DNA from 3 places in the Flexivirga sp. genome. Region 1 is predicted to be linked to each of the others. Evidence: riboswitches for the same ligand, from Rfam matches in the RefSeq annotation. Region 1 holds a riboswitch; each other region holds the start of a gene.
What was found. Region 1 has a riboswitch for cobalamin ahead of metE (5-methyltetrahydropteroyltriglutamate--homocysteine S-methyltransferase). Riboswitches for the same ligand answer to the same signal wherever they lie in the genome.
Positions count from the first base shown of each region.

Region 2: another riboswitch for cobalamin. It lies ahead of ACTHL4_RS15640 (hypothetical protein); the one in region 1 lies ahead of metE (5-methyltetrahydropteroyltriglutamate--homocysteine S-methyltransferase).
Region 3: another riboswitch for cobalamin. It lies ahead of ACTHL4_RS04270 (ribonucleoside-diphosphate reductase subunit alpha); the one in region 1 lies ahead of metE (5-methyltetrahydropteroyltriglutamate--homocysteine S-methyltransferase).

Region 1 covers NZ_JBQCGS010000063.1:2,935-6,307, forward strand. Annotated here, with positions in the region: gene metE (5-methyltetrahydropteroyltriglutamate--homocysteine S-methyltransferase) at 1-2,273, opposite strand, end outside; cobalamin riboswitch at 2,340-2,517, opposite strand; gene ACTHL4_RS10730 (hypothetical protein) at 2,752-3,087, shown strand; gene ACTHL4_RS10735 (hypothetical protein) at 3,018-3,373, shown strand, end outside.
Region 2 covers NZ_JBQCGS010000095.1:23,081-29,757, reverse strand. Annotated here, with positions in the region: gene ACTHL4_RS15655 (hypothetical protein) at 1-688, opposite strand, end outside; gene ACTHL4_RS15650 (RNA polymerase sigma factor) at 675-1,190, opposite strand; gene ACTHL4_RS15645 (nucleoside/nucleotide kinase family protein) at 1,510-2,151, opposite strand; cobalamin riboswitch at 2,226-2,359, shown strand; gene ACTHL4_RS15640 (hypothetical protein) at 2,435-3,409, shown strand; gene ACTHL4_RS15635 (CbiQ family ECF transporter T component) at 3,412-4,536, shown strand; gene ACTHL4_RS15630 (ABC transporter ATP-binding protein) at 4,533-6,152, shown strand; gene ACTHL4_RS15625 (ECF transporter S component) at 6,179-6,677, shown strand, end outside.
Region 3 covers NZ_JBQCGS010000024.1:34,973-41,649, forward strand. Annotated here, with positions in the region: gene ACTHL4_RS04270 (ribonucleoside-diphosphate reductase subunit alpha) at 1-2,011, opposite strand, end outside; cobalamin riboswitch at 2,146-2,347, opposite strand; tRNA gene ACTHL4_RS04275 (tRNA-Gly) at 2,646-2,716, opposite strand; gene dcd (dCTP deaminase) at 2,832-3,407, shown strand; gene ACTHL4_RS04285 (alpha/beta hydrolase family protein) at 3,418-4,083, shown strand; gene ACTHL4_RS04290 (ABC transporter ATP-binding protein) at 4,184-5,347, shown strand; gene ACTHL4_RS04295 (ABC transporter permease) at 5,354-5,998, shown strand; gene ACTHL4_RS04300 (ABC transporter permease) at 5,995-6,677, shown strand, end outside.

The DNA.
Region 1 (3,373 bases):
TTCTCGCGCACCGTCCGCGCGGCGGCGACCAGGTGCGCGAGCGCAGCCCGCACCTCTGCGGGACGACGCGTCTTCAGTCCGCAATCCGGGTTCGCCCAGACCAGTTCGGCCGGCAGGGACCGCACCGCGCGTTCCAGCAGCTGCCGCACCTCGTCTTCGGCGGGCACCCGCGGCGAGTGGATGTCGTAGACGCCGGGACCGACCCCCTTGCGATAGCCCGCATCCCGCAGCTCCTCGGCGAGCGACATACCCGACCGGGCCGCCTCCAGACTGATCACGTCGGCGTCCAGTTCGTCGATCGCGGCGAAGATGTCACCGAAGTCTGCATAGCACATGTGCGTATGCACCTGGGTGGCGTCTGCGACCGAACTCGTTGCCAACCGGAAGGATTCGGTCGCCCAGCGCAGGTAAGCCGCGCGGTCCGCGGCGCGCAGCGGGAGCGTCTCGCGCAGTGCCGGTTCGTCGACCTGGATGATCCGGCAGCCCGCCCGTTCCAGGTCGGACACTTCGTCGCGCAACGCGAGCGCGACCTGCCGGGCGGTGTCGCCGACCGGCTGGTCGTCGCGGACGAACGACCAGGCAACCATCGTGACCGGTCCGGTCAGCATGCCCTTGACCGGTCGGTCGGTCAGCGACTGCGCGTACCGCCACCAGTCGACGGTCATCGGCTCAGGACGCGACACGTCGCCGAAGATGATCGGCGGCCGCACGCACCGGGTGCCGTAGGACTGCACCCAGCCGTGGGCGGTCGTCAGGAAGCCCTCGAGCTGCTCGGCGAAGTACTGCACCATGTCGTTGCGCTCCGGTTCGCCGTGGACGAGCACGTCGAGGCCGAGTTCCTCCTGGACCTCGATGACCGAAGCGATCTCACTTCTCATGGCGAGTTCGTATGCCGCGCGGTCGCTCTCGCCCTTGCGCAGTGCCGCGCGCGCCTTGCGCACGGCGGCGGTCTGCGGGAACGAGCCGATGGTGGTGGTCGGCAGTGGCGGCAGCCCGAGTGCCTGCTGTTGCTGCTCGCGGCGCTGCTCGAAGGCGGTCGCGCGATGGGTGTCGGCGCTGGTGATCGCGGCCGTCCGGGTTCGCACGGTTTCGTCGTGAGTCCGTGCCGAACCGCGTCGCGAGGCGATCGCGTCACGTGCGTTCTCCAGCGCGGGAGCTGCGCCATCCTGGCCGTCCAATGCCGTTGCCAGGGTGCGGATCTCGAGCACCTTCTCGCGTGCGAAGGCCAGCCAGCTGCGGACTTCGTCATCGATCGCGGATTCGCGCGAGGCGTCGAGCGGCACGTGCAGCAGCGAGCAGGAACTGCCGACGACCAGATCGTCGACGCGCGGGGCCAGCCGATGGAGCGTGGCCAGCCGGTCGTCCAGGTCTGCGGCCCAGACGTTGCGGCCGTCGATGACACCTGCGACGAGTCGCTTGCCGGCCAGCCCGTGCTGGAGGATCGCCGTGACGTTGTCGGCGATGGTGCAGTCGATCGCCAGGCCGTCGACGGGTGCGTCCGCGAGCACCTCGAACGCGTCCTGCAGGGCGGCGAAATAGCTGGCAATCAACAGTTTCGGTCGATTGCTCGTCGTGCCGAGGCGGTCGAGGGCATGCCGTGCGGCGTCCAGCACGGGCGCCGGCTGATCCAGCACCAGGGCGGGCTCGTCCAACTGCACCCAGGCGGCACCGGCGTCGTGCAGGGCGCCGAGGATCTCGGCATACACGTCGAGCAGCGGGTCGAGCAACGACAGCGGATCGAAGCCGGTCGGTGCCTCGTCGGCCGCCTTGGACAGCAGGAGGAAGGTGACTGGTCCGATGAGCACGGGACGCGCCCGATGGCCGGCCCGGGTCGCCTCGGTGAAGTGTGCGACCTGCCGGGCGGGGTCTGCGGCGAAGACCGTCTTGGGGGACAGCTCCGGGACCAGGTAGTGGTAGTTGGTGTCGAACCACTTCGTCATCTCCAGCGGAGCCACCCGGTCGTTGCCGCGCGCCCTCGCGAAATAGACGTCCAGCCGGCTGTCGGCGGCGTCACGATAGCGCTGCGGGACGGCACCGACCATGGTCGCCGTGTCGAGCACGTGATCGTAGTAGGAGAAGTCGCCTGTGGGGACCTCATGGATCCCGTTGTCGGCCAGTTGTTTCCACGCATCGGCGCGTAGCTCGGCGGCGGCGTCGTGCAGTTGCTCGGCAGTGTTGCGGCCGGTCCAGTAGCCCTCGACGGCCCGTTTCAGTTCCCGTTTGGGGCCCTGTCGCGGCCAGCCCAGAACGGTTGCGATCGTGTGATCGGTCATCAGCAATCTCCTTCGTGACCCACCCGAGAGGTCACTTCGTCGGCCGCACCGGGGCCCGGGTCCGGGCGACGGGCAGGTATTCGGACTCGTGAGCGTGCCGGTGCCGGCGTCTACTGTCCGTCGCTTCCCAGCCGATGGCCAGTGCGTATGACGGAGGTCGTTCTCACATACCGCTGCGGGGCAGTCCCGGAGTCGCACCGGGTTCCCTGTTGTCTCGCCGCACCGTGGCGCGGCGAACCTGTCGCGTTCCGCAGCCTACTGACGCTTGCCGGAGCTCTCGGCATCTGGTCGATCTGCGGACACCTCGGCTCCCAGCACCTCTTCGAGGGGTGCTCCGAACATCATGCCGCGGATGCGCTGACGATCACCCAACTGGTGATCGCCGGTGTGGTGGTCGGCGGCGCGGAGGCGTTCTTCTCTCCCCGCGGACACGCTGGCGACGAAAACCGTTGTGCCGGCTGAGGATCTGAGCACCGCGATGTCCGCGATACAGGGGCGGCAGGGTGTCACCGGCCTGGTCGACCCGCCGTTGGGCGGGCTGCCTTTCTCGGTCTCCCGATCGCTGCCGGTGCTGGCCGACGTGGTGTCCTACCTGGGCGCCGCGGTCGCGGCGCTGTTGGTGCGCACGCCACTGCCGGCGCCGCCTCCGGACGGCGACGCGCACGAACCTCCGGTGCGAGCGATGCGATCCGGTCTGCGTTTCGCATGGCGCCATGAGGTGCTCCGGCCGGACGGATGCTGCTCGTGGCTGCCACCGTGCTCGCCGCGAGTCTGGTCGCGTGTGCGTTCGTGCAGAGCTATCCGTTGGTGCTGACGCTGCTCGTCGTCGGTTTCGTGCTGAACCCGGCACCCAACGCGGGCTTTATGACCTACGTCATGCTGATCACCCCCGATGCGCTGCAGGGCCGTGTCCAGAGCGCGCTGATGACGTGCGTGCTGGCGATGTCACCACTCGCGCCGGCGGCCGGAGGACTGTTCACGGAGTGGTGGGGCGGCGAACCCACCCTGGTGGTGCTCGGTGCGTTGACGTTCGTGGTCGCCTCACTGATGCTGGTCGGACCACTCCGGCGAATGCCGCTGCTAGCCGATGTCGCCCCCGC
Region 2 (6,677 bases), on a different contig from region 1:
CAGTGCGCTGCCACGTCAAATCCGACGGCATCGACAGCATGCGCGCCGGACCGCCGGAAGGATCCACCAGCGGCACCGCGCCCGTGTAATCCTGATCACCCAGCGAGCCCGACTGCGGGAGCTCGGACGGCATCGCCGGCGGCAGCTGTGCCGCGGAGGTGTGAAGCGACGACTGGGCCGAGCCACCGGTCGAACCGTGCGACAGCGCAGTGCGATTCACGTCCGGCGAGGTGGACGCATCCGACGTCGGAACGGTCGACTGACCACCGGACGATCCCACCGAGGACAGCGTCGAGGTGCGCCCGTTCCCGGGGGTGGCCGGCTGCTGGAGATCGGGCCCCAGCTCGCCGGTGGACGAGGACGACGGGCCGGTCACAGTGCTCGAACCCGGCGACGACGAAGTCGTCGTCACGGCCGGGGGCAGGCCGTTGACCATCTGCCGCGTGTTCCCGTCATGCAGACCCACGAGAGCCACACCGATGATCGCGGCCGCGGCGGCCGCCGAACCGATGCCGGCGAACCAACGCGTCGCCGGATGGCGGCGACGCTGGGCTTCCAGCACCGCGACGACCTCTGCCTCGCGTGCCGGGTCGAGATCGGCGTCGGAGACCTGCAGGGCCTTGGCCGCGAACGCGTCGCGCAGGCGGCGCTCCAGCTCCGCCGGGTCGTGCGGGTCAGACGGATTCATCGGTTGCGCCTCCTTGCATGATCGTGGTGAGTGTGGCCATCGCACGGCTCGCCTGGGACTTCACGGTGCCCCGGCTGATCCCCAGGGCGTCGGCGATCTCCGCCTCCGACATGTCGGACCAGTAGCGCAGCACCAACACCTCGCGCTGCCGCGGCGGCAACTGATCCACCGCCCGCAGCACCTCCTGGTGCTCCTCGGCGATGATCACGTCGGTGTCGGCGGGCGGGGCGATCTCCGGCTCGGCGACCTTCAGATGCGCGCGCACCGTGCGCCGCCGGCGCAGCATCGAGCGCGACTGGTTGACCACCGCCTGCCGGAGATAACCGACCGCGGCACGCGAGTCACGCAAGGCCGCGCGGTTGCGGTGCATCCCGAGGAACGCCTCCTGCACCACGTCCTCGGCGCTGGCCAGATCGTCGACGAGCAGTCGCGCGAGCCGCACCATCTGCAGGTGGTGGGTGCGATAGAGCTCCGCCAGATCGACGGAGTCGTCCGCAGTCATCGCATCGTGGGCGGGAGCCGGTCCATGCTCATGGATCCGACCTCCCCAGCGACTCGGCCTTCCGGCATACACGGCGGGTGTGCTGAGTGTCATGACACCGCAACCCCTCGCCCAGACCTTAACCACTGGCTGACGCAGGAGGGAAAGACGCACCGCGACGGGCCGGGGACCGGCCGCCATCCGTCGGTTCGCACGTTCCTCCTCACACCGGGAAGACGTGCGACGGCCCGCCAGGTTGCCTGCGCGCGCCCGCCAACCTGTATGGCGAGAGGTGCGATCGGTCACATGCGGCAGCCCGGCCGGCACCGGCCACCCGCGTTCACGGCAGCAGGAGTATGCCGTCCGCGCGGGCCTTGGTCGCCCGGACCAGTTCGGCGTTGCGCTCGTCGGAGCCGAGCGCACGCTCGGCAGCCTCCGCGGGACTGCGCCCGAAACGGCGGTGCCGCTGGATCAGCCGGTCGCGGCGCAGCGGGTCGGGGACGTCGACATACCAGACCGCATCCAGCAGCCCGGGCACCGCACTCCACGGCGGCCGGTCCAGCAGCAGGTAGTTGCCCTCGGTGAGCACGACCCGTGTCCCGGGGGAGACCGCGATGGAGCCGGCGACCGGCTCCTCCCGCGCACGGTCGAACGCCGGCGCCCAGACGGTGTCGTCCCGCTCCCGGCGGATCCGGTCGAGCAGCGCGACATAGCCGGCGCCGTCGAAGGTGTGCGGCGCACCCTTGACCGGTGCCCAGCCGCGCGCGTCCAGCACCGCCTGCGCCAGGTGGAAGCCGTCCATCGGCACCACGACCGTGCGCAGCCCGCGCGCCCGGCAGCCGGCGGCGACCAACTCGGCGGCGGTGGATTTCCCGGCCGCGGGCGGCCCGGTCAACCCGATGACGACGCGGTCGGACCGCGCGGCCGACTCGACCACGGCGTCGACGGCGGCTGCGGCATCGAGGGCGCGGGGGGAGGTCACTCGCGAGACTCTGCGGCATTCCGGCGCCGTGCACAAGCTGCGGTGGTGCGGGAGCAGGCTGCGGCGGTGCTACCGTTTCCGGATCGGGTGCCCGTGTCGGGCACCCAGGTGCGAGCAGGGGAAGCCGGTGCGATTCCGGCGCTGTCCCGCAGCCGTGAGCGGCCGACCGGTCGCGAGTCGGAATACCTGCTCCCACCCGTCACCGGATCGACTGTCGAGGACTGCAGTCGCGGGCGAGATCGTGTCGCGCGCAAGAAGTCCCGACACGAAAGGACTCACGCGCATGCCCAGCCGCACGGTGCGCTCCGTCGCAGCCCTCGCGCTCGCCGCCTCGGCGACCACCTTCGCGTATGCCGGATCGGCCGCGCCGGCGCAGGCCGCCGGCTACAACGGCGTGTGCAAGACCAGTTCCGGGGTGACCGTCGTGGTCGACTTCCGTGGCCTCGGCGGCGGGATCGCGGTCCGGTGCTCGCCGGTCGGCAGCGGCGCCACCGGTCTGCAGGCGTTGCAGGCCGCCGGGATCCCGGTGGAGGGGACCCGGCAGTACGGACTGGCCTTCATCTGCCGCATCTACGGGCAGCCGTCGGCATCGGCCACGCTGCCCGGTGGTTACCACGAGTCGTGCGGGCGCACGCCTCCGCCGAATGCGCACTGGTGGTACACCCAGGCGCCCAATGGCGGGTCCTGGACCTCCAGCGGCGAAGGCGCCTCCAGCAGCCATGTCATCCCCGGCGGTTTCGAGGGCTGGGCGTTCAGCGAGGGCGGCACCAACTACCCGCCCCGGTACACCCCGAGCCGGCCCGCGGCGCCGAAGCCGCCGCCCGCGCACACCACCACGGCGCCGCCGGCGCCGCGCCATACGACCACCACCGCGCCACCGCCCCCGCACAGCACCGCACCGAAGCACCGCGGTGGGTCGCAACCGCAGTCCACCACCGGCTCGACGTCCGGGTCGTCGACCGCGGCCGGCACGCATACCGCGAAGAACAAGAAGACGGCAGCGTCCCGGTCGGCCGGCGCCTCGACGTCCGCGCACCGCAAGAGTTCGGCGACGTCCTCGACCGGAGCGGGCGTCACGGGCACCTCCAGCGGGGGGCCCACCAATGCCGCCGGTGCGCCGATCGTCAACAGCGACAAGAAGATCAAGGACGCGGAGAAGTCGTCCACCATCAATGCGACCACCGTCGTGGGTGGTGGCGTCCTCGCGGCGCTGGCCATCGGCGGCAGCGCAGTAGCGTTCCTCCGCCGGCGCAACTGACAGTGGATCCGAGACATCCCACCAGGGCGACACGGCTGCCCGCACCGGTCCATCCGGTCGCCTGGTGGTTGTGGGCGATCGGACTGGCGGTGGCGGCTTCGTTCACCACCAACCCGCTGTTGTTGCTGCTGCTGATCGGGGTCTCCTGCTTCGTGGTCGTCCTGCGCCGCGGCAATGCGCCGTGGTCGCGATCGCTGCGGCTCTACCTGCTGCTCGGACTCTTCGTCGTCGTCGTGCGGGTCGCCTTCCGGTGCTTGCTCGGCGCGGCCGGCGCCGGGCCCGTGGTGCTGGACCTGCCGCGAATCCCCTTGCCGCAGTGGGCCGCCGGTGTCTCACTGCTCGGCCCGGTGCACCTGTCCGACCTGCTCGACGGCTTGTATGACGGCCTGCGGCTCGCCGCGATGATCATCTGCATCGGCGCAGCCAACTCACTGGCGAACCCGAAGCGACTGCTCAAGGTGGTACCCATCAGCCTCTACGACATCGGCACGGTGGTGGTCGTCGCCGTCTCGGTCTTCCCGCAGCTGGCGGACAGCATCCGACGGGTGCGCCGAGCGCAGCGGCTGCGGGCCGACGCCGACGGTGGCAAGTGGCACGTCGTGCGCCGAGTCATCGTCCCGGTGCTGGCCGATGCGCTGGACCGCTCACTGCTGCTCGCGGCAGCGATGGATTCGCGAGGCTACGGGCGTCGCGGCTCGACGCCGAAGCGGACCCGCCGGATCCTCGGCGTGCTGACACTGGCCGGCCTGATCGCCGTCTGCATCGGCATCTTCGGTGTCCTGGACGACCGCGCACCGACACTCTTCCGGTGGCCGGCGTTCGTGCTCGGGGTGGCGCTCGCCGCACTGGGGCTGCTCTGCTCCTCGCGTGAGCGCGCGGTCACCCGCTACCGCGTGGATCCGTTCGGGGTGGTTGGTTGCGCCGTGGCCGCCAGTGGTCTGGCCGCCGGGGCGTTGATGATCCTGGCGGCACAGATCACGCCGGCACACCTCAACACCTCCACGACCCCTGCGCAGTGGCCGATCGTCGATCTGCTGCCGCTGGTCGCTGCCGTCATCGGCCTGCTGGCCGCCGTCGTGTCGCCGCCCAGCGTCATACAGGATGCGACGGAGGAGGTGGCGGCATGATCGAGCTGCACGACGTGTCGGTGCGTTACGAGGGTGCGCCCGCCGGCGACCCGGGACCGGCCGGCGGCACGGCTGCCGCACTGGCGCACGTCGACCTGCAGATCGACGAGGGCGAACTCGCCCTGGTCGTCGGGCGCACCGGCGTCGGGAAGTCGACCCTGCTCGGTGCCGTCAACGGGCTGGTGCCGCACTTCACCGGAGGCCGGCTGTCGGGTCGGGTCGTCGTCTCCGGGATGGACACCAGGGACCACCCGCCCCGTGAGATGGCCGACGTCGTCGGCCGGGTCGGCCAGGACCCGCTCGCCGGATTCGTGGCGGACACCGTTGAGGACGAACTCGCCTACGGCATGGAGCAATTGGGTGTTGCACCGGCCACGATGCGCAAGCGCGTCGAGGAGACCCTCGACCTGCTCGGCATTGCCGCGCTGCGTCGCCGATCGCTGGCCACGCTGTCCGGCGGCCAGCAGCAACGCGTCGCGATCGGGGCGGCACTGGTGACCGCGCCGAAGGTGTTGGTGCTGGACGAGTCGACATCGGCACTCGACCCCGGATCCGCCGAGGAGGTGCTCGCCGCGATCACCCGGCTGGTGCACGACCTCGGCACGACCGTCGTGATGGCCGAGCACCGGCTGGAACGCGCTGTGCAGTATGCCGATTCGGTGATCACCCTGCCGGGTGACGGCATCGTCCGCGGCGGTGACCCAGCGACGATGATGATCGACGCGCCGGTAGCGCCACCGGTGGTGCAACTCGGCCGGCTGTGCTCGTGGTCGCCGCTGCCGTTGTCGGTGCGTGACGCCCGGCGAGCCGCGCGGCCGTTGCGCGAGCGGCTCGGGTCGCCGCCGCAGCGTACGCGTTCGCCCGGTGAGGTGCTGTTGCGGGCCGACGGGGTGACCGTCCGGTATGGCGACCGCGTGGCGGTACGCGAGATCGGGCTGCGGTTGGCCGCCGGCACGGTCACCGCGCTGATGGGGCGCAACGGCTCGGGGAAGTCGTCGCTGCTGTGGGCATTGCAGGGCAGCGGGCCACGCACCGCGGGTTCGGTGCTGGTCGACGGCGTCGAGACCGCGTCGAGGAACCGGCGGCGCAGCTCGGCCGAGTCGGCCGCGATCGGGTTGGTGCCGCAGACCGCCGCCGACCTGCTCTACTGGGAGACGGTCGGGGAGGAGTGCGCCGCGGCGGGTCCCGGCGCGCGCGCCCTTCTGGACCGGATCGCGCCCGGCATCGACGACCGGCAGAACCCGCGGGATCTGTCCGAAGGACAACGTCTTTCGCTCGTGCTGGCGATCCAGCTGGCTGCTCGCCCGCGAGTCCTGCTGCTGGACGAGCCAACCCGCGGGTTGGACTACCGGGCCAAGGAACTGCTCGCCCGGCAGCTCGACACGCTCGCGGGTGAAGGGCACGCCGTGCTGGTGGCCACCCACGACGTGGAGTTCGTGGCCGGGGCGGCCGACCGGGTGGTCGTGCTCGCCGACGGTGACGTCATCGCCGATGGTCCGACCGCCGACGTGGTGGCGTCGTCACCCATCTTTGCGCCGCAGGTGGCCAAAGTGCTGGCCCCTCAGGCGTTCCTCACCGTCGACGATGTCGCCGCGGCGCTCGGGGGCCAACCGTGAAACAGCAGGCCGCCAAGCAGCAGGCCATGAACCAGCAAGTCGTCGAGCAACGGCCGATGTCGGCGCGCGACGGGCACGACCTGGTGGCCACGCTCGGTGGTCACGCGGTCCCGTTGCGCGCACGTTCGGCGCTGGTGCTGGCGCTGATCAGCGTCGCCGGACTGGCGATGTTCTGCTGGCCGTTGCTGGTGCACCATGCGGGGTCGGGCACGGGCCACGTCACCGATGCACCGATCATCTTCGCGGTGACGCTTCCGCTGCTGGTCTTCGTCGTGCTTGCCGAATTCGCCGACGGCGGAATGGATTCCAAGGCGCTGGCGATGCTCGGAGTGCTGTCCGCGGTGGACGCCGCACTGCGTCCGACGGGCGGCGGCACCGGTGGGATCGAGACGGTCTTCTTCCTGCTGATCCTCGCCGGCCGGGTCTTCGGACCGGGATTCGGCTTCGTGCTCGGCTGCACCTCGCTCTTCGCGTCAGCGCTGATCACCGCGGGCGTGGGGCCCTGGCTGCCCTTCCAGATGCTCT
Region 3 (6,677 bases), on a different contig from region 1:
CGCGTTCCTGCAGCGCGGCCACCAGGTTGCGGTTTACCTCCAGGAACTTGCCGGAGGACGTGGTGCGCGAGAAGAGCTGGGAGAACTGCGGATCCAGGCCGGGAGTGGTGCCGGCGACCAGGCCGATCGACGCCGTCGGTGCGATGGCCATGAGCGTGGCGTTGCGGACGCCGTCGCGGACGCGGGCACGCAACGCGTCCCAGTCCAGGCGTGCGGTCCGCGGCACGTCGACCTCGACGCCACGACGCTTCTCGAGCGTCTCCAGGGTGTCGATCGGCACCAGACCGCGGGACCAGCCGGATCCCGGGAAGTTGGGGTAGGCGCCGCGCTCGACCGCCAGATCACACGATGCGTCGATGGCGTGCCAGCTGATGAACTCGGTCAGCCGGTCGATCAGGTCGGCCGCCTCCTCCGAGGCGTAGGACAGGCCCAACTTCTCCACCACGTCGGTGAAGCCCATGATTCCCAGGCCGATCGCGCGGTTCCGGTCATTGGAGTGCTCCGACTCGGGCACCGAGGAGCGCGTGATGTCGATCAGGTTGTCCAGCTGACGCACGGCGAGACGGGCGGACTCGGCGAGTCGGTCCCAGTCCCATTCGCCGTCCGCATTCAGGTGTCGCGAGAGGTTGATCGAGGCCAGGTTGCACACCGACACGTTGTCGCGGTCCTGCGGCAGCGTGATCTCGGTGCACAGGTTCGACAGGTGGATCGTGCCGGTGTTGTCGTTGAGCGCGCGCTGGTTGACGGTGTCTTTCCATGTCAGCCACGGGTGCGAGGTCGTCTGCAGCGAGACCAGGATCGACCTCCACTGCGCGCGGGCGCGGATCTTCTTGAAGGAGCGCAGCTTCCCGGCCTCGGCCAGAGCGGCATACTCCTGGTAGCGGCGGGAGAAGTCGTCGCCGACCAGCTCCACCAGGTCCGGGGTCTCCAGCGGGTCGAAGAGATACCAGTCGTCATCGGCGACGACGCGCTTCATGAACTCGTCGGACAGCCAGACCGCGGTGTTGGCGGTCCGGGTGCGTCGGTAGGGGTCGCCGGCGTTCTGCCGCAGATCGATGAATTGCGGGAAGTCCAGGTGCCAGTTCTCCATGTAGAAGCACAGCGCCCCGAACTTCTTCCCGCCGCGGGAGACGGCCCGCAGGATCGAGTCGATGGTGTGCATGAAGGGGATCGGCCCGGTGGACGAGGTGTTGTTGCTGCGGATCGGACTGCCTTCCGAGCGCAGTTTGGAGACCGAGAGGCCGATGCCGCCGGTGCCCTTGGTCAGCCACATGACGTCGCGCATCGACTTGGCGATGTGCTCGATGTCGTCGTCCATCTGCATCACGAAGCAGTTGGACAGTTGCGGGGTGACGGTGCCGGCGTTGACCAGCGTCGAGCCGGCCGCCAGGTAGTCCAGCGACGCCATCTTGCGGTAGAAGCCGATCGCGGCCTGGGTCGGGTCCTTCTCGCCCACCGACATACCCATCGCGACACGCATCCAGAAGTATGCCGGGACCTCGAGCGGTCGACGACTGGAATCCGTTGCCATGTAACGGTTCTTGAGGGTGACGATGCCGATGTAGCGCAGTCCGTCGTCCAGGTGGTGGTCGAGCGCGGCCGCGAGCTGCTCCAGGTTGAACGCCGACGCCAGCCGGGGATCGAAGAGCCCGTCCTCGACCGACTCGCGGACGTAGCCGGGGAAGCGCGCCTGGTGCAGCAACGCAAGCTCGGACTGGGTCTCGAAGTCGCCCAGCACCTTCTTGTAGATCGTCTTGAGCAGCAGACGGGAGGCGATGACGTCGAAGTCGGGGTCGTCCTTGACGTTCTGCACCGCGACCGAGATGGCGGCTTCGTCGAGTTGCTCGGTGGTGATGCCGTCGAAGAGGGTGATCGCCAGCTCCGAGGCGATCTGCATGGTCATCGACATGGCGTTCGGCAGGCCGTCGGCCGCCCTCTCGATCGCCCGGTTGATGCGGTCTGCGTCATACGGCTCGCGCGAACCGTCGCGTTTGGTGACGTGTATGGCCACGTGCGGTGTCTCCCGTCTGTCCTCGCTGGTCGTCCGGCGAGGAGGGACGGCGAGCGGGCAGCGCACGCAGATGGGGCATGCCACCGCTCGTTCGTCAGCCCTTCCCGCGCGGGCTGCGGTCGGACCCGTCCACGAACGTGAACGGGGCAGTGGCAGGTCTTCGGACTCGTGACTCCGTGCCAGACGCACACCTACTGGTCGTCGCTTCCCGGGCTGGTCGGCCCAGTGCTGATGACGACGTTCGTCCTCACTCACCGCTGCGGGGGCAGTGCCGGAATCTCACCGGCTTCCCTCTTTCCTCGGGCACGATCGACGACCGCCGTGGCGGTCGGTGTCCGTGCGCGAACCAACTGCGTGAGACACACTATCTAGTGGTGGCGACTTTGCCAAGACCCAACATGCTGTAGTTGCACGCATGTAGTTTTGCCGGTGTCAAATCGGCAGAACGGCGCGAGCCCGAGCCACAGGCGGGCGGTGCGAAGTGGAACCGGCGAGGTGGTGAGCGACCAGCGTTGGCGACGGAAGGGCAAGTGGACGGTCCGCGAGACAACGGTCGGCGCGGCTGCGGCGCGGGGCGAGCGAGCCCGAGCCGCAGGAGGGCGGTGAGGAGTCGAGCACAAGAAACGCAGTGAAGAGCGAGTGACGAGAATCGAACTCGCGTATTCAGCTTGGGAAGCTGATGTTCTACCATTGAACTACACTCGCGTGCCGCGAAAGCCGCTCCCCTGACACGCTGCCGCGGGGGCGATTTCGGACCGGCAGGAGTCTAACCCACGCGCGGCGCCACCGGCGCACGGGCCCGCCGGGTAGCGTGACCCCCGTGCTGCTCTCCGACCGCGACATTCGCGCCCAGATCGACGCCGGACGCGTGCGTCTCGACCCGTATGACGAGACGATGATCCAGCCTTCGAGCATCGACTTCCGACTGGATCGCTTCTTCCGGCTGTTCGACAATCACAAGTATCCGTTCATCGATCCGGCCGCCGAGCAGGACGAACTGACCCGGCTGATCGAGACCGACGCGGGCGAGCCGTTCGTGCTGCACCCGGGGGAGTTCGTGCTGGGCTCGACCTACGAGCAGGTGACGCTGCCGGACGACGTCGCCGCACGGGTGGAGGGCAAGTCGAGCCTGGGCCGGCTGGGCCTGCTCACCCACGCGACCGCCGGCTTCGTGGACCCGGGGTTCTCCGGCCACGTGACCCTGGAGTTGTCCAATGTCGCGACCCTGCCGATCAAGCTGTGGCCGGGCATGAAGATCGGCCAGCTGTGCTTCTTCCAGCTCAGTAGTCCGGCCGAAAGCCTCTATGGCAGCGCGAAATACGGCTCTCACTACCAAGGCCAGCGGGGCCCGACCGCGAGCCGGTCCTACGACAACTTCCACCGGTCGCAGCTGTGAGCGTGACCGCATGAGGCCCCGCTTCGAGGTCGGTCCGGCGCACGCGCAGGTGCGACCGGAGGCACACCCGTTCCTCACGCTGCCGGACGGCAGGCACCGCCCGGAGGCGATCGCCCTGCTGCTGCACGGCGGCGCCGAACACGGTCTGCAGCGCACCTTCAAGGCCAGCCCCCCGGTGCTGCGGATGGTGGCCGTCGCGCGCAGCATCGAGCGCAGTGCCGGCGGCCGCATCGCACCCGCGGTGCTGCGCGACGCGGTGCGCGGATACAACGGTGACGCCCGCTCACCGGTCGTGGATGCTCGGTGGGCGCTGGGGCGGTTGCAGGAGCTCTACCCGGGCGTGCCGCTCGCGCTGGTCGGTCATTCGATGGGGGGTCGGGTCGCACTCGAACTCGCCGGCTGCGAGGGGGTGGTCAGCATCGTCGGTATGGCGCCGTGGATCCCGCGGCAGTACGACGTCGAGCCCTTCCTCGGCCGACACACGCTGCTGTTGCACGGCCGCAAGGACGTCATCACCGATCCGCGGGAGAGCTCACGGCTCGCCGGCCGGATCGTCGCGGCGGGCGGGGACGCGCGCAGCGTCCAGTTGCCCGACGCCCACGCGATGCTGCTGCGAGCGCGCGCGTGGCACCGCCATACGAACGAGTTCCTGCAGCAGACGCTGCTGCGTCCCTGACCTCGCAGCCTCGCAGCGTGCGCGAAAGGCATCGCTCGCCGGGCACGTTGCCGGGTCTGACGCGACAGGATGTCGGTGGCCTGCACTACGTTGGGTGACCATGATCCGCTTCGAGCAGGTGGTCAAGCAGTACGCCGACGGTGCGACCGCCGTCGACGACCTGTCCTTCGATGCCCCGACCGGCCAGATCACCGTCCTGGTGGGACCGTCCGGGTGCGGCAAGACGACGTCGTTGCGGATGATCAACCGGATGATCGAGCCCACCAGCGGCAGCATCTCCATCGACGGTGAGGACGTCCGGACCTTCAATGCCGCGAAGCTGCGCCGGGGCATCGGTTACGTCATCCAGCACGCCGGCCTGTTCCCCAACAAGCGGGTCGTCGACAACGTGGCGACGGTGCCGCAACTGCTCGGCACCCCGAAGGCCAAGGCGCGCGAGCGGGCCCGCGAAGTGCTCGAACTCGTCGGGCTGCCAGGGCGGTTCGCCGACCGCTGGCCGTCACAGCTGTCCGGCGGTCAGCAGCAGCGCGTCGGCGTCGCCCGCGCGCTGGCCGCCGACCCGCCGGTGATGCTGATGGATGAGCCGTTCAGCGCCGTGGACCCGGTGGTGCGGGAGCAACTGCAGGACGAGTTCCTGCGTCTGCAGCGGGACCTCGGCAAGACGATCGTCTTCGTCACGCACGACATCGACGAGGCGCTCAAGCTCGGCGACCAGATCGTGGTCATGCGGGTCGGCGGCCGACTGGCCCAATTGGCCGACCCGGCATACCTGCTCGCCCATCCGATCGACGACTTCGTCGCCGACTTCATCGGCCGGGACCGCGGATATCGAGCGTTGACCTTCGCCGAGACGCCGCCGCTGCCGTTGGCTGCAGAGGTCACGGTGCCGTTGGGCACGACGCCCGAGCAGGCCCGGGCGGCAACGGACGACGAGTGGCTGCTCGTGGTGGACGACGGCCGACCGGTCGGCTGGATCCAGCCGTCGGTGATCACAGCACCGATCGACCCGGCGATGCTGCACCGCGGCGGCACGGTGGCTCGCGCTTCGGGCCCGTTGCGTTCGGCGCTCGATGCGGCGTTGTCGTCACCAAGTCGTCGCGGCGTCATTGCTGCCGATGACGGCAGGCTGCTGGGCACCGTCCGCGCGCATCAGGTGCTGCAGGCGATCGAGGCCACGGACCGCCCCGAGGTCGACGAGGCCGACATCGCGCCGCAACAGGCCGTCGACACCGCCGCCACCTTCAACGCCTCGCACGGCGAGTAGCCACCGGTGTTCTCCTTCATCCAGGACCACTGGTCCGACATCCTCAGCCGCGGCGTCGAGCACGCCTGGCTCGCCGGATTCCCGCTGGTCATCGGCCTGCTGATCTCGCTGCCGCTCGGCTGGCTGGCTCGTCGCGCGTCATGGCTGCGGGTCCTGCTCGTCGGCGGCTCGAGCCTGCTCTACACGATCCCGTCGCTCGCGCTCTTCGTGCTGATGCCGCTCATCGTCGGGACCAGCATCATCGCCCCGATCAACGTCATCATCGCGATGACGATCTACACCCTGGCGCTGCTGGTCCGAACGGTGGCCGACGCACTGGGTGCGGTCTCGGAGGAGACGACACAGGCGGCGATCGCCATGGGATACACCCCGATCCGCCGCTTCTTCGGGGTCGAGCTGCCGCTCGCGGTGCCGGTGATCTCCGCCGGTCTGCGGGTCGCCGCCGTCAGCAACGTCGCCATCGTGAGCGTTGCGGCGTTGCTGGGCATCCGCCAACTCGGGTTCTACCTGACGGACGGCTACCAGACCAGCTACTGGGCGGAGGTCTGGACCGGAGTGGTCGGCTGCCTGGTGCTGGCGCTGATCTTCGACCTGGTGATCCAGGCGATCACCCGGCTGCTGACGCCGTGGCAACGAGCGGTGTCCGCATGACGGGGTCCGTATGGCGCTGGCTGACCGATGGCGCGCACTGGCAGGGCGACACCGGCATCCTGCACCGGTTGCTGGAGCACCTGCAGTATTCCGGCGAGAGCCTGCTGATCGCGGCGCTGATCGCACTGCCGATCGGCGCGTTGATCGGGCACACCGGCAAGGGCAAGTGGATCATCGCGGTGGCCAACGCCTTCCGGGCGATCCCGAGCCTCGGCCTGCTCTTCGTGGTCGCGATGTGGTTCGTGTCCCGCCTCACCGGGGACTCGGCCTACCTCGTCCCGACCGTGATCGTGCTCGTCATTCTTGCCATACCGCCGCTGCTGGCCGGTGCCTACAGCGGCGTCAGCGAGGTGGATCCCGCGGCGCGCGACGCGGCATACGGCATGGGCATGTCGGGCCGTCAGGTGCTTGCCCGTGTCGAGTTGCCCTGCGCCCTGCCGCTCATCTTCTCCGGTGTGCGCAGCGCGGCCCTGCAGATCATCGCGACGGCCACGATCGCGGCGGCGATCAGTGTCGGCGGCCTCGGCCGTTACCTGATCGACGGCCTCGCCAACTCCGATTACGCGCAGATGGCGGGTGGGGCGATCCTCGTCGCCGCGCTCGCGCTGGTCGTCGATGGGCTCCTCGCCGTCCTGCAACAGGTCAGCGTGCCGGGCGGTCTGCGCACCTCCGGGGCGTC